DNA from 3 places in the Streptomyces purpurogeneiscleroticus genome. Region 3 is predicted to be linked to each of the others. Evidence: riboswitches for the same ligand, from Rfam matches in the RefSeq annotation. Region 3 holds a riboswitch; each other region holds the start of a gene.

The links. A riboswitch is a leader RNA that binds a small molecule or an ion and turns the genes downstream of it on or off. The one in region 3 is predicted to bind cobalamin.
Region 1: it holds a riboswitch for cobalamin, as region 3 does, so the genes downstream of both, nicT (Nickel transporter NicT) here and CCS38_RS16995 (cobalamin biosynthesis protein) in region 3, are expected to answer to the same signal.
Region 2: it holds a riboswitch for cobalamin, as region 3 does, so the genes downstream of both, CCS38_RS19175 (SCO2321 family membrane protein) here and CCS38_RS16995 (cobalamin biosynthesis protein) in region 3, are expected to answer to the same signal.

The regions. Positions count from the first base shown of each region.
Region 1 is NZ_NHSG01000120.1:6,010-10,281, reverse strand. It holds gene CCS38_RS06200 (PTS sugar transporter subunit IIAB) at 1-25, opposite strand, end outside; gene CCS38_RS06195 (HhH-GPD-type base excision DNA repair protein) at 96-683, shown strand; gene nicT (Nickel transporter NicT) at 771-1,889, opposite strand; cobalamin riboswitch at 1,922-2,141, opposite strand; gene CCS38_RS06185 (helix-turn-helix domain-containing protein) at 2,138-3,049, opposite strand; gene CCS38_RS06180 (NAD(P)-dependent alcohol dehydrogenase) at 3,179-4,228, shown strand.
Region 2 is NZ_NHSG01000296.1:3,553-7,824, reverse strand. It holds gene CCS38_RS19185 (aldehyde dehydrogenase) at 1-218, opposite strand, end outside; gene CCS38_RS19180 (Strvi_7410 family MBL fold metallo-hydrolase) at 352-1,389, shown strand; cobalamin riboswitch at 1,460-1,599, shown strand; gene CCS38_RS19175 (SCO2321 family membrane protein) at 1,777-3,045, shown strand; gene CCS38_RS19170 (SCO2322 family protein) at 3,042-3,761, shown strand; gene CCS38_RS19165 (energy-coupling factor transporter transmembrane component T) at 3,803-4,272, shown strand, end outside.
Region 3 is NZ_NHSG01000262.1:1,492-5,763, forward strand. It holds gene CCS38_RS16990 (cobyric acid synthase) at 1-1,190, opposite strand, end outside; gene CCS38_RS16995 (cobalamin biosynthesis protein) at 1,187-2,155, opposite strand; cobalamin riboswitch at 2,293-2,490, opposite strand; gene CCS38_RS17000 (hypothetical protein) at 2,646-3,065, shown strand; gene CCS38_RS17005 (caspase family protein) at 3,072-4,272, shown strand, end outside.

The DNA.
Region 1 (4,272 bases), on a different contig from region 3:
GAATCAGTTCGCTCAGTGTCGGCATGGACGGGATCGTCGCACGAAAACGCTTGCCTGGATATGCGCAGTGCGGCGCCGGAAGGGATCATCGGAACATGAACGTGAGGATGCGGGTCGCCCAGCAGGAGGAAGCCGACGAACTGCTCGGCCGCAGTCCGCTCGCCGCGCTGGTGGGCATGCTGCTGGACCAGCAGGTGCCGATGGAATGGGCGTTCACCGGTCCGTACACCATCGCCCGGCGGATGAACGGCGACGACCTGGACGCGCACGCCATCGCGGCGCAGGACCCGGAGGCGTTCGAGGAGCTGCTCGCCCGCAAGCCGGCCGTGCACCGCTATCCGCGCTCGATGGCCAAACGGGTGCAGCAGCTGTGCCAGTACCTCGTCGAGCACTACGACGGGGACGCCGAGGCCGTGTGGCGGGACGCACCGACCGGTGCCGAGCTGCTGAAACGCCTCAACGACCTGCCCGGCTTCGGCAAGCAGAAGGCACAGATCTTCCTTGCCCTCCTCGGCAAGCAGTTCGGCGTACGCCCCGAGGGCTGGCGCGAGGCCGCCGGCCCGTACGGCGAGGAGAACTCCCACCGCTCGGTCGCCGACATCACGGGCCCCGAGTCCCTGGCCGAGGTCCGCGCGTACAAGCAGCAGATGAAGCGAGCGGCGAAGAAGGCGGCGGGGAAGTAACAGGGGCGGCGGGCACAGGCCCGCCGCCCCTCTTCTTGTACTGCTGGTACTGCTTGTACTGCGCGCTCAGGTTTTTGTACTGCGCGCTCAGCCTTCCGGCGAGGCGGCCACCCGTGCCGCCCAGCGCTTTTCGACGCCGGAGAGCCGCCAGTAGGCGATCGCCGCCGCCCAGACGACGACGAAGAGGCCGACGATGATGTAGCCGACGTTGTCCAGCTCCAGGCCGGAGATCCAGCCGGTGACCGCATCCGTCAGGCCGAGCTTCTCGTGCAGCACGCTGACCAGCTCGATGGTGCCGATGAAGAGCGCCACCGCGATGGACAGGCCGGTGATCGTGAGGTTGTAGTAGACCTTCCGCACCGGGTTCGAGAACGCCCACTGGTACGCGAAGTTCATGAACGTGCCGTCGAGCGTGTCGAAGAGGCTCATCCCGGCCGCGAACAGCAGCGGCAGGCACAGGATCGCGTACCAGGGCAGCCCGGACGCGGCGCCGCTGCCCGCCATCACCATCAGCGTCACCTCGGTCGCGGTGTCGAAGCCGAGACCGAGGAGCAGCCCGATCGGGAACATCTGGCCCGGCCGCGTAATGGCCTTGGTGAACCGGCCCAGAATCCGGTTCATGAAACCGCGCGAGTTCAGCTGCCGTTCCAGCTCCGACTCGTCGTACTCGCCGGCCCGCATGGCACGGAAGACGCGCCAGATCCCGGCCAGCGCGACCAGGTTGAGGGCGGCGATGAGGTAGAGGAAGGCCCCGGAGACGGTCGTGCCGACCGTGCCGAGCACCTGGTGCGTACGGGACTCCTCGTCCATCAGCGTCCCGGCGAGCGCCGCGCCGCCCGAGACGAGCGCAGCCATGAGCACGACCATGCTGGAGTGGCCGAGCGCGAACCAGAAGCCCACCGAGACCGGCCGCTTCCCGTCCGCCATGAGCTTGCGAGTGGTGTTGTCGATGACGGCAATGTGGTCCGCGTCGAACGCGTGCCGCATGCCGAGGGTGTACGCGGTAATACCCAGGCCCACGCCGAACACCTGGGTGCCGACGGTGTAGTGGCCGGGCACGACGAGCAGGAACAGCACACCGAACGCGACGATGTGCAGAGCGGCTATGACCGCCAGCAGACCGGCGGTCCTTACGGTGTCACGGCGCTGCCAGCGATATTCGGGCAGCACGGAAGAAGAATTCGGGGCATCGGTGGGCAGGGCCATCCGGCGATCACGCTCCAGCACCTCGTGGAATCAATTCGTGAGATGCCGTGGCCGGTCTCCTGGCTTACGGGTACGCGCGCCCGTCCCGGCCTTCCCGCCCGCACTCTGCGGACAGTGGCCCCCCGTACGCTCGTGGTGCACGTACGGGGAAAAGGGTCGGTAGCTCCCCGATCACAGTGGCGAGGGCCGCTCCGGAATCGGACCCGAAGGTCTTCACCGGTCTTCCCGAGCACCACGGCCCGGCCACTCTAACCCCCTGCGTCCCGCTGCCGGGCGGTGTCCTTCGTCACCGGCTCGCGAGACACCGGCTCCCGGGACGCCGGCTCCTCCGCCGCCCAGCTCCCCAGCAGCCGCAGTGATTCCGCCGAGGCCGAGCCCGGCTCCGCGTGGTAGACGATCAGCTGCTGGTCCGGGTCGGCGGGCAGCCGCAGCGTCTCGTACGACAGGGTCAGCGGCCCGACCACGGGATGGTGCAGCCGCTTCACCCCGAAGCCCTTGTCCTGCACGTCGTGCGTGGCCCACAGCTGCCGGAACCTCTCGCTCTTGACCGACAGCTCCCCGATCAGCGAGGCGAGCAGCGGGTCATCGGGATGGCAGCCCGCGTCCATCCGCAGGAAGGCGACGATGTCGGCGGCCTTGCTCTCCCAGTCGACGTACAGCTCGCGGGCGGCCGGATCCAGGAAGACCTGCCACGCGACGTTCCGCTGCTCGAGCGGGAGCGCGGCGTAGTCGCCGAGCAGCGCGCACGCCATGCGGTTCCAGCCGATGACGTCCAGGCGGCGGCCCGCCACATACGCCGGTATCCCCTCCATCGAGTCGAGCAGCTGCTGGAGCGCGGGCCGCACCCGCTGCGGCCGCCCCGCGCCGCGCGAGCGCTTGGCCTTCGGCTTGACCAGATGGCTCAGATGCGCCCGCTCGGCCGCATTGAGCCGCAGCGCGCCGGATATCGCGTCGAGGACCGCCGTGGAGACGTTCTGCCCGTGGCCCTGCTCCAGTCTTACGTAGTACGCCACACTCACCCCGGCCAGCTGCGCGAGCTCTTCGCGCCGCAGGCCCGGCACCCTGCGCCGCCCGCTGTGCCGCGGCAGTCCGACGTCCTCGGGCTGCAGACGCGCGCGGCGGGTGCGCAGAAACTCGCTCAATTCTGTGCGCTGGTCCATAAGGCCAGTATCCGGGTGGTCGGGCACGGACGCCGGGCCGCGAGGGTGCCACTGCCAGTGGTAGGAACCGCGTTCGTACCAAAACGGGGGGTCTGGCTCCACTTCCGCGCGCGGAGCAGGCTCGATGGCATGACACACACCTCTGTCGCCGCGTATGCAGCACCCGCGCCCAAGGCACCCCTGGAGCGCACCACCATTCCGCGCCGCGAGCTCGGCGCGCACGACATCGAGATCGAGATCAAGTACGCGGGGATCTGCCACTCCGACATCCACCAGGTCGACAACGGCTGGGGCGAGGGCATCTTCCCGATGGTCCCGGGCCACGAGATCGCCGGTGTGGTCGCCGCGGTGGGCCCCGAGGTCACCCGCCACAAGGTCGGCGACCGGGTCGGCGTCGGCTGCATGGTCGACTCCTGCCGGGAGTGCGACAACTGCAAGGCCGGACTGGAGCAGCACTGCACCGGCACCGGCAACGTACAGACGTACAACGCCATCGGCCGGGACGGCGAGCCGACCTACGGCGGCTACTCCACGCACGTCGTGGTCTCCGAGGACTTCGCCCTCCGCATCCCCGAAGGCATCTCCCTGGACGCCGCCGCGCCGCTGCTCTGCGCCGGTATCACCGTCTACTCGCCGCTCTCGCGCTGGGGCGCGGGCCCCGGCAAGAAGGTCGCGGTCGTCGGCCTGGGCGGCCTCGGCCACATGGCCGTGAAGATCGCGCACGCGATGGGCGCCGAGGTCACCGTCCTCAGCCAGTCGCTGCGCAAGAAGGAGGACGGCCTGAAGCTGGGCGCCTCCGACTACCGCGCCACCTCCGACCCGGCCACCTTCGAGGAGCTGGCGGGCCGCTTCGACCTGATCATCAACACCGTCTCCGCCAACCTGGACGTGGACGCCTACCTCTCGCTGCTCCGCGCGCACGGCACGCTGGTGCAGGTCGGCGCGCCGGAGGACCGGCTCTCCCTCTCGCCGTTCTCGGTGATCGGCGGCAGCCGGGCGATGGCCGGTTCGATGATCGGCGGCATCCCCGAGACCCAGGAGATGCTCGACTTCTGCGCGGCGCACGGCCTCGGCGCGGAGATCGAGGTGATCCCGGCCGAGCAGATCAACGACGCGTACCGGCGGGTGCAGGCGAGCGACGTCCGCTACCGCTTCGTGATCGACGCCTCGACGATCTGATTCCCGGGGACGGGCCCGTGGACCGTGTGCTCCGCGGCCGGTCC
Region 2 (4,272 bases), on a different contig from region 3:
GCGATCCGGTCGGCGAGCGGTGTGTCCGCCCACACCCCGGAGTCGAAGGACGCGCGGGCGGCCGTGACGGCGCGGTCCACGTCGGTCCGCGAGGCGTGCGGCACCCGGCCGATGACCTGTTCGGTGTGCGGGGAGATGACCTCGATGGTGTCCTCGCCGGCCGGATCGACCAGCTCACCGCCTATGTAGAGCTGTCCGTGCTCGATCAGATCGGCCATCGACTCCGCCTCCTGCGGTCGCGTTACCCGATGTGTTACCCGGCTCATTACCTGACGCTGCATCAGAACTGATACCAGTTCTAGTTATGCTGGACAATGCACGCGACGGCGTGCGGGCCGAGAGGGGCATGGCATGCCGCACGTGATCGACCACCGGGGCGGGGTCCGGAGCATCGCCGTCCCCATACCGGACAACCCGCTCGGGCACACCCTCGTGCACGTCCTGGAGACGGACCGCGGCCCGGTGCTGATCGACACCGGCTGGGACGATCCGGCTTCCTGGGACGCGCTCGCCGCCGGGCTCACCGCCTGCGGCACCGACATCACCGAACTCCACGGCGTACTCGTCACCCACCATCACCCCGACCACCACGGCCTGTCCGCGCGGGTCAGGGAGGCGTCCGGCGCGTGGATCGCCATGCACGCCGCCGATACGGAGGTCGTGCGCCGCACCCGTGAGGCGGAGCCGGGCACCTGGCTCACGTACCTCATCGAGAAGCTGGCCGCGGCGGGCGCGCCCGAGGACCACCTCGCGCCGCTCTACACGGCCCGCGCCGAGGGGCGCACACGCGGGCTCCCCGAGAACCGTCCCGCGCTCCCGGACCGCGAGATCGTCCCCGGCGAGCTGCTGGACCTCGCGGGGCGGCGGCTGCGCGCGGTCTGGACGCCGGGCCACACCCCGGGCCATGTGTGCCTGCACCTGGAGGAGGCGCACCCGGCGGCGCACCCCGGCAACGGGCGCCTCTTCTCCGGCGACCACCTGCTGCCGTGCATCTCCCCGCACGTTGGCCTGTACGAGGACCCGGACGACGCGACGGTCACCGATCCCCTGGGCGACTACCTCGACTCCCTGGAGCGGATCGCGCGGCTCGGCGTCGCCGAGGTACTGCCCGCGCACCAGCACGCCTTCACCGGCGCCGCCGAGCGGGCGGCGGAGATCGTCGCGCACCACGAGGAACGGCTCGCGGACCTGCGCGCCCTGCTCGCCACCCCGCTCACGCCCTGGCAGCTCGCCGAGACCATGACGTGGAACCGCCCGTGGGAGGAGATCCCGTACGGCTCGCGCACCATCGCCGTCTCGGAGGCCGAGGCGCATCTGCGGCGCCTGGTGAAGCGGGGGCTGGCCGAGGCGGTGCCGGGCTCGGAGCCGGTGACGTACCGGGCGGTGTGAGGCACTTCCCGCCCGGGGGCGAAGGCGTACGTCACTCCGTACGTGCCGGGGACCGGTCGCTACCCGCCGGTTAAAGTGGTCCGGACAAGTTCATTCGTGCCCGACCGGGGGAAGCCGGTGGAAAACCGGCGCTGACCCGCAGCCGTGAGCGCTGGCGCGCACCCGTGCGCCGGAGCGAGCCGGAACACCCGGCGGGGCACACCCAAGGCTCCCGCGTACCGCACGGCCGCCCTTCAGCGGCCGCCCGGCGCGCGGCACCGTCGAGGTATACGGAGCTGAGCCCGGTGCCACCGCGCCCGCGCGCGTCGCGGACGTGGTGCGGCGGAGTACGGCTGCGTGACCTCCCACCTCGCGCACCCCGCGAACCGACCGAGAGGCACCGACCCCATGGCCATCACGGCCCGCTCCCTCGCCGCCCCGGCGCGCCGCTGCGCCGCGGCCCTGGCCGCCGCCGTGCTGTGCGCGGCCGCTGCCCCGGCCGCGTTCGCCGCCGACCCCGCGCCCGCCGCGTCCCCGAAGCTCCCGAAGGGCCTGTACGGCAGCACGGACCCGAAGTACGACGGCGTCTGGAGGCAGTCGCTGGCACTGCTGGCGCAGGACACCACGGGCGTGCGCCCGGCGGACTCGGCGGTGGACTGGCTCGCCGGACAGCAGTGCGCCGACGGCGCGTTCACCGCGTACCGCGCCGACCCGAAGCAGCCCTGCGACGCGAAGACGATGCGGGACACCAATCAGACGGCCGCCGCCGTGCAGGCACTGGCCGCGATCGGCGGGCACGCGGACGCGGTGCGCGAGGGCGTCTCCTGGCTGAAGTCCGCGCAGAACGACGACGGCGGCTGGGGCTCCGCCGCCGGTGCCCCGAGCGACGCCAACTCCACCTCGGTGGTGATCGGCGCGCTGGCCGCCACGGGCACGAAGCCGGAGTCGGTGACGGCCAAGAAGGACGGCGAGAAGGGCGGGAAGACGCCGTACGAGGGGCTGCTCGCCTTCCGCCTCGGCTGCGACGCCGACGAGAAGGACCGCGGCGCGTTCGCCTTCCAGGCCAAGGACGGGAAGCTCGCCGCCAACGAGGACGCGACGGCCGCCGCGGTACTGGGGGCGCTCGGCAAGGGCTTCGTCGTCGAGCCGGGCGCGCAGGCCCCGGCGAAGACGTCCTGCGAGGAGGCGGCCGAGGAACCGAGAGGTGCCGCCGGCGCTGCCGCGGAGCACCTCACCTCCGTCCTGGACGCGCACGGCCACCACCTGATGTCCGCGATGCCCGGCGCCGAGTCGCAGCCGGACGTCGGCAACACCGCCGACGCCGTCGTCGCGCTGGCCGCCGCGGGGCGCGCCGACGCGGCGAAGCAGTCGCTGGGCTGGCTGCGCGGGCACTCGGCGGCCTGGGCGAAGCAGAGCGGCCCGGCCGCGTACGCGCAGCTGATCCTCGCCGCGCACGCCACCGGCGGCGACCCGCGCGACTTCGGCGGCACCGACCTGGTGTCGAAGCTGAACGCGACCGGTCCGAAGCCGGCGTCCGCCGCCTCGGACCAGCAGGCCGACAAGGAACAGCAGGACGAGGGCGGCGTCTCCGTGTGGTGGGTCGTGCTCGTCGGCCTGGCCGCAGGCGCGGGCATCGGCTTCCTGCTGAGCGGGCGCAGGAAGCAGAACCAGCTGTGAGCAGCGCCGTTCGTCTCGCGCGCGGCCTCGGCGCGCTCGCCCTGGCCGGGGCGGCCACGGGCCTGGCCGCCGCGCCCGCGCACGCCGAGGAGTACCGCTACTGGTCCTTCTGGACGGCGGACGCGGCGGCCCACGGGGGCGGTTGGACGTACGCCACCGAGGGGCCGTCGACGGCGCGCCCCGAAGACGGCGGCGTGGCCGGCTTCCGCTTCACCGTCAGCGCCGACTCCGCGCGCGCCGCGAAGCCGCGCGCGGCCGCCGATTTCGACGCGGTCTGCGGCGGTACGAAGGCGGCGGACGGCCGCAAGCGGGTCGCCGTCGTCCTCGACTTCGGCACGGCGGCCGACGCCCCGAAGGGCGAGACCCCGCCCGCGGCCCGTACGGAGTGCGCGCGGGTGGCCGAGGACGCGAGCGCGGGCGACGCCCTGGCCGCGGTCGCGGCGCCGCTGCGGTACGACTCCAGCGCGCTGCTGTGCGCGATTTCGGGCTACCCGAAGACGGGGTGCGCGGAGCAGGCGGGCGGGTCCTCGAAGGAGTCCGAGGAGACCATCGGGTCCGCGGCGCCCGACGCCGGGGCGTCCGACTCCGGGGCGTCCGACTCCGGGGCGTCCGACTCCGATGACGGCGGGCCCTCCGCCGGACTGATCGGCGGCATCGCCGCGGTCGCCGTCCTCGGCGCCGCCGCGGTGTGGCAGGCCCGGCGCCGGCGCGAATGACCGGCCACCAGGGAACCGTGAGGACCGACGTGACGGGCGACGTGACGGGCGCACGGCCGGGTCGCCGCGCCTCTGCCCGGCTGCGCGCCCCTGACCGACTGCGCGCTCCCCTCGCCACGCGGGGGCGCGCGCTGCACGCCGGCGCGTGGTGGCTGTGGGCGTTGGGCCTGGCGACGGCCGCGTCCCGCACCACCAACCCGCTCCTCCTCGGCCTGCTCATCGGCGTCGCCGGATACGTGGTCGCGGCCCGCCGCTCCGACGCGCCCTGGGCCCGGTCCTACGGGGCGTTCGTCAAGCTCGGCCTGGTCGTGCTCGCCATCCGGCTGGTCTTCGCCTTCGTGCTCGGCTCGCCCGTCCCCGGTACGCACGTCCTGGTCACGCTCCCCGAAGTGCCGCTGCCGGACTGGGCGCGCGGCGTGCGGATCGGCGGCCGGGTCACCGCCGAGGGCATGCTCTTCGCGCTGTACGACGGGCTGAAGCTGGCCACGCTGCTGATCTGCGTGGGCGCCGC
Region 3 (4,272 bases):
TCGGACAGCGCCTCGCCCTCGGGCCGCGCGAGGGTCTTCTCCGGCGCGAACCGCACCCGTACGGGCAGCAGTCCGAGCCCGTCGACCGCGCCGGCCCGCGACTCCACCTCGTCCTCGATGTGCTCGGCGAGCATCTGGAAGCCGCCGCAGATGCCGAGCACCGGGCGGCCCTCGGCGGCGCGGCGGGCGACCGCGTCGGCGAGGCCGCGCTCGCGCAGCCACTGCAGGGCCCGTACGGTCCCGCGGGTGCCGGGCAGCACGACCAGGTCGGCGTCGGCCAGCTCCTCGGGCCGGTCCACGAAGCGCACCACGACGCCCGGTTCGGCGGCGAGCGCGTCGACGTCCGTGAAGTTCGACATCAGGGGGACCGCGGCGACCGCGACCCGGAGGATGTCCTTGCCGTGCGGCGGCGCGACCGTGCTCTCGCGCACCGCGCCGCGCAGCGAGACGTGCAGGCCGTCCTCCTCGTCGATGCCGAGCCCGTGCCGGAACGGCAGTACGCCCAGCGTCGGCCGCCCGCTCAGCTCCTTGAGCATGTCCAGGCCCGGCTCCAGCAGCGTCACGTCGCCGCGGAACTTGTTCACCAGGTAGCCCGCGATGTGCGCCTGGTCGGCCTCGGACAGCAGCGCTGTGGTGCCGAAGAAGGACGCGAAGACGCCGCCGCGGTCGATGTCGCCGACGACGACCACGGGCAGGTTCGCGGCGCGCGCGATGCCCATGTTCACGATGTCCGTGCGGCGGAGGTTGATCTCGGCCGGGCTGCCCGCGCCCTCGCAGATCACCGCGTCGTGCGTACGGCGCAGCTCCTGGAGGCAGTCGGTGACCGTGCCGAGCAGCTGCTCCTGGCGCCCGGCGTGGTACCCCCGCGCGCTCAGCTCGCCCACCGGCTTGCCGAGCAGCACGACCTGGCTGCTGCGGTCGCTGCCGGGCTTGAGCAGTACCGGGTTCATCAGCGCGGTCGGCTCGACGCGGGCCGCCGCGGCCTGCATGGCCTGCGCCCGCCCGATCTCCGCGCCCTCGCGCGTCACGTACGAATTGAGCGACATGTTCTGCGCCTTGAAGGGCGCGACCTTGACGCCCTTGCGCGCCAGCCAGCGGCAGATGCCCGCCGTGACCACGCTCTTGCCCGCGTCCGACGTCGTCCCGGCGACCAGCAGGCCGCCGGCGAGAGTCCTGTCCGTACCGCTCACCGGGATCTCCTCGCCTTCCGCGCGCCGCGGACCGCGCCCACGGCGATCCGCGCCCCGACCGTCGTCGCCAGCGCCAGCGCGCTCACCCGGCGGGACAGCCGCACCGCGCGCGCGATGTCCGCGCCGTCGACCGCGCGTGCGCCGTCGTTGAGCACCGGCCGGTGCTCGACCCGTCCCGCGTACGCGAGCGTGCCGCCCAGCCGTACGCCGAGCGCGCCTGCGAACGACGCCTCCACCGGGCCCGCGTTGGGGCTCGGATGCCGCTTGCCGTCGGTCCGCCAGGCGCGCCACGCGCCGCGCGGGTCGGGCCCGGCAACGGTGGCCAGCAGGGCGGTCAGCCGCGCGCCGGGCCAGCCCGCCACGTCGTCCAGCCGGGCCGAGGCCCAGCCGTACCGGCGGTAGCGCGCCGACTTGTGACCCACCATCGCGTCGAGCGTGTTGACCGCGCGGAAGGCGACCAGCCCCGGTACGCCGCCCACGGCGCCCCAGACCAGCGCGCCCACGACCGCGTCGGAGGTGTTCTCGGCGACGGACTCCACGACCGCGCGGGCCATCTGCTGCCCGTCCAGCGCCTGCGGGTCGCGGCCGCACAGGTGCGGCAGCCGCTCGCGCGCCGTGTCCAGGTCGCCGGCCTCCAGCGCGCCGCCGATGGCGCGCGCCTCCCGGCCCAGCGTCGTTCCGCCCAGCACGGCCCAGGTGGCGGCGGCGGTCAGCGCCACGTGTGCGGGGGCGCAGCGGCGTACGGCACGGGAGAGCAGGACCGCGCCCACGGCGGCCCCGCCGGCGCACAGCGCGGTGTGCGCCGCTCCGTATCCACGGTGATCGCGCCACAGCCCGCGCTCCACGGCGCCCGCGGCCCGCCCGAAGGCGGCCACCGGGTGGCCGCGGCGGGGATCGCCCACGGCCAGGTCGCCGAGAAAGCCCAGAGCCGCGCCGCACGCATAGGTGGCGTGTTCGGCACGCATCGTCGGATCAGCCTGCCGTCGTGCCTCGGAGGGACGGCCGCACGCGGTCGCGTACCGGGCGTACGGCAAAGAAAGGCAGGGGTCTCGGCTCGGGGCCCGGCATGGCGTGTGTCCTCACTCAGGGTCCGCGCCCTGGCTCGACGTGACGGGCGACGAGAGTCTCCTGGCTCCCGGATCGGCGCTGTCCCCGGCCTTCCAGCCCGTGTCTGCGCGGGCCGTGGCCTCTTCTGGAGGAGCGCTCCCCGGTGACAGTGGCGGGACCGCGCCGGATTCTCACCGGACTTCCTCATCTGTCGCCGAATGGCACCGGGCAGTCCACCACGTGCCGCGAATGCCCGTCAACTCACCCTTGACCTGCGACGCGGGCGTATGGCAGGGCCTGTGGCCAAGGACACAGCGTGGACGGGTGTTGACGACCTGTTGCCTGCCGTACGTCCGGCACGACACCATCGGGGCACCTATGGCAAAGGTGCCGCAGGAGGGGGACGGGATGACGGAGAGCCGGCAGCATCACGAGGTACGCATCAGAGTCACCGGGACCCACGACGGGGGCCAGGATCTGGAGGACCTCCAGCGCTGGCTGCAGCGCGAGTCCTGGCTGACGCCCGGCAACCACGACTGGCGCCGGGCGCCGGGCGCGGAGACCGGCGCGGACGCGGCGGGCCAGGGGCCCGAGATGGCCGTCGGCGTCGACGACCTCGTCCTGGTCCTCATCGGCGCGGTGGCGGCGCCGATGACCGAGCAGCTCCTCATCGCCCTGCGGGAGTGGCTCGCCCACCGCAGGGAGACCGCCGCCAAGGGCGAGGCCCCTGGACTCGACGTCACCGACGCCTCCGGACACCGCCGCCTCGACGACCCCGATCCGCGCACCGAACGCGACGACCAGGGCGGCCGCGTCGGCTCGGAGTAACCGGCGATGCCCCTCTACGACGCGCGGGGCAAGCAGAACCGCGCGCTGATCATCGGCGTCAGCCGGTACCAGGACCCCCGGCTGCACGACCTCGACGCGGTCTTCGCCAACCCCGACGAACTGGGCCGCGTGCTCTGCGCCCCGGCCACCGACCTCTTCCTGCCCCAGGAAGTGACGCCGCTGCGCCCGGACACCCCCGAGGAGCTGACCGCCGAGCTGCGCACCGCGGCCCGCGAGGCGCGCGGACTGCTGCTCGTCTACTTCTCCGGGCACGGCCGGGTCCGGCGCGACGGCAGTGATCTGCACCTGCTGGTCGGCTCGTCGCGGGTGGCGCAGGACGAGCGCCGGGTGGCCTCGCACGAAGCGGTCTCCTGGGCCAAGGACGTCCTGCCGCGGCTGGAGGCGTCCCGGGCCGACCGCGTCGTCGTGGTGCTCGAATGCTGTTTCGCGGGCAACGCGGACGACAGCTTCCGCACCCACGAGAAGCCGGTCTCGCTGCTGATGGCCGCCCAGCCGAACCGCCGCATCTTCAGCGGCAGGGAGCCCGGCGGCGGCACCCTCTTCACCCGGGCCGTGCTCGACATCCTCGAACACGGCATCGAGGGCAAGGAGTGCGTCACCTTCGAGGACCTCGCCGGTGAGCTGCGCCGGCGGTTCGCCGGGCGCACCACCCCGCAGGGCGGCGCCTGGGTGCCGCGCGCCTCCAAGCAGAACACCGTCGACGACGTGGTGGTCTCCTTCGCCACCCGGGAGCTGCGGCCCCGCACGCCGTTCGCCGTCCGGGCCCGGCGCTGGTGGCGCTCCCGTCCGCACCGCCGGTTACGGCTGCTGACCGCCGCCGCCGTCGCACTGGCCCTCGGCGCCACCGCACTGGTCCTCGCCGGCCCGCTGGGGCCGCCCGAGAGCTGCCCGCCCGCCCAGGAACTGCGGCTGCTCACCGCCCCCGAGGCCGAGCCGACGCTGCGCGCCGCCGCCCTCGCGTACGAGATGTCCGGCCTCAACACCGAACCCGTGCCGGGCGAGGACGACGTCCCCGACGGCTGCCGGCGCACCCAGATCACCGTCTACTCCGCCGCCAAGGACCAGGTGGCGCAGGGCTTCGCCGCGGCGGACCGCTGGCAGGGCGAGGCCGAGGGCGCCGAGGAGGCCCCGCCCGGGGACAGCGGCGGCCAGGCCATCGAGCCGCTCTACCGGCCGGGCCCCCAGC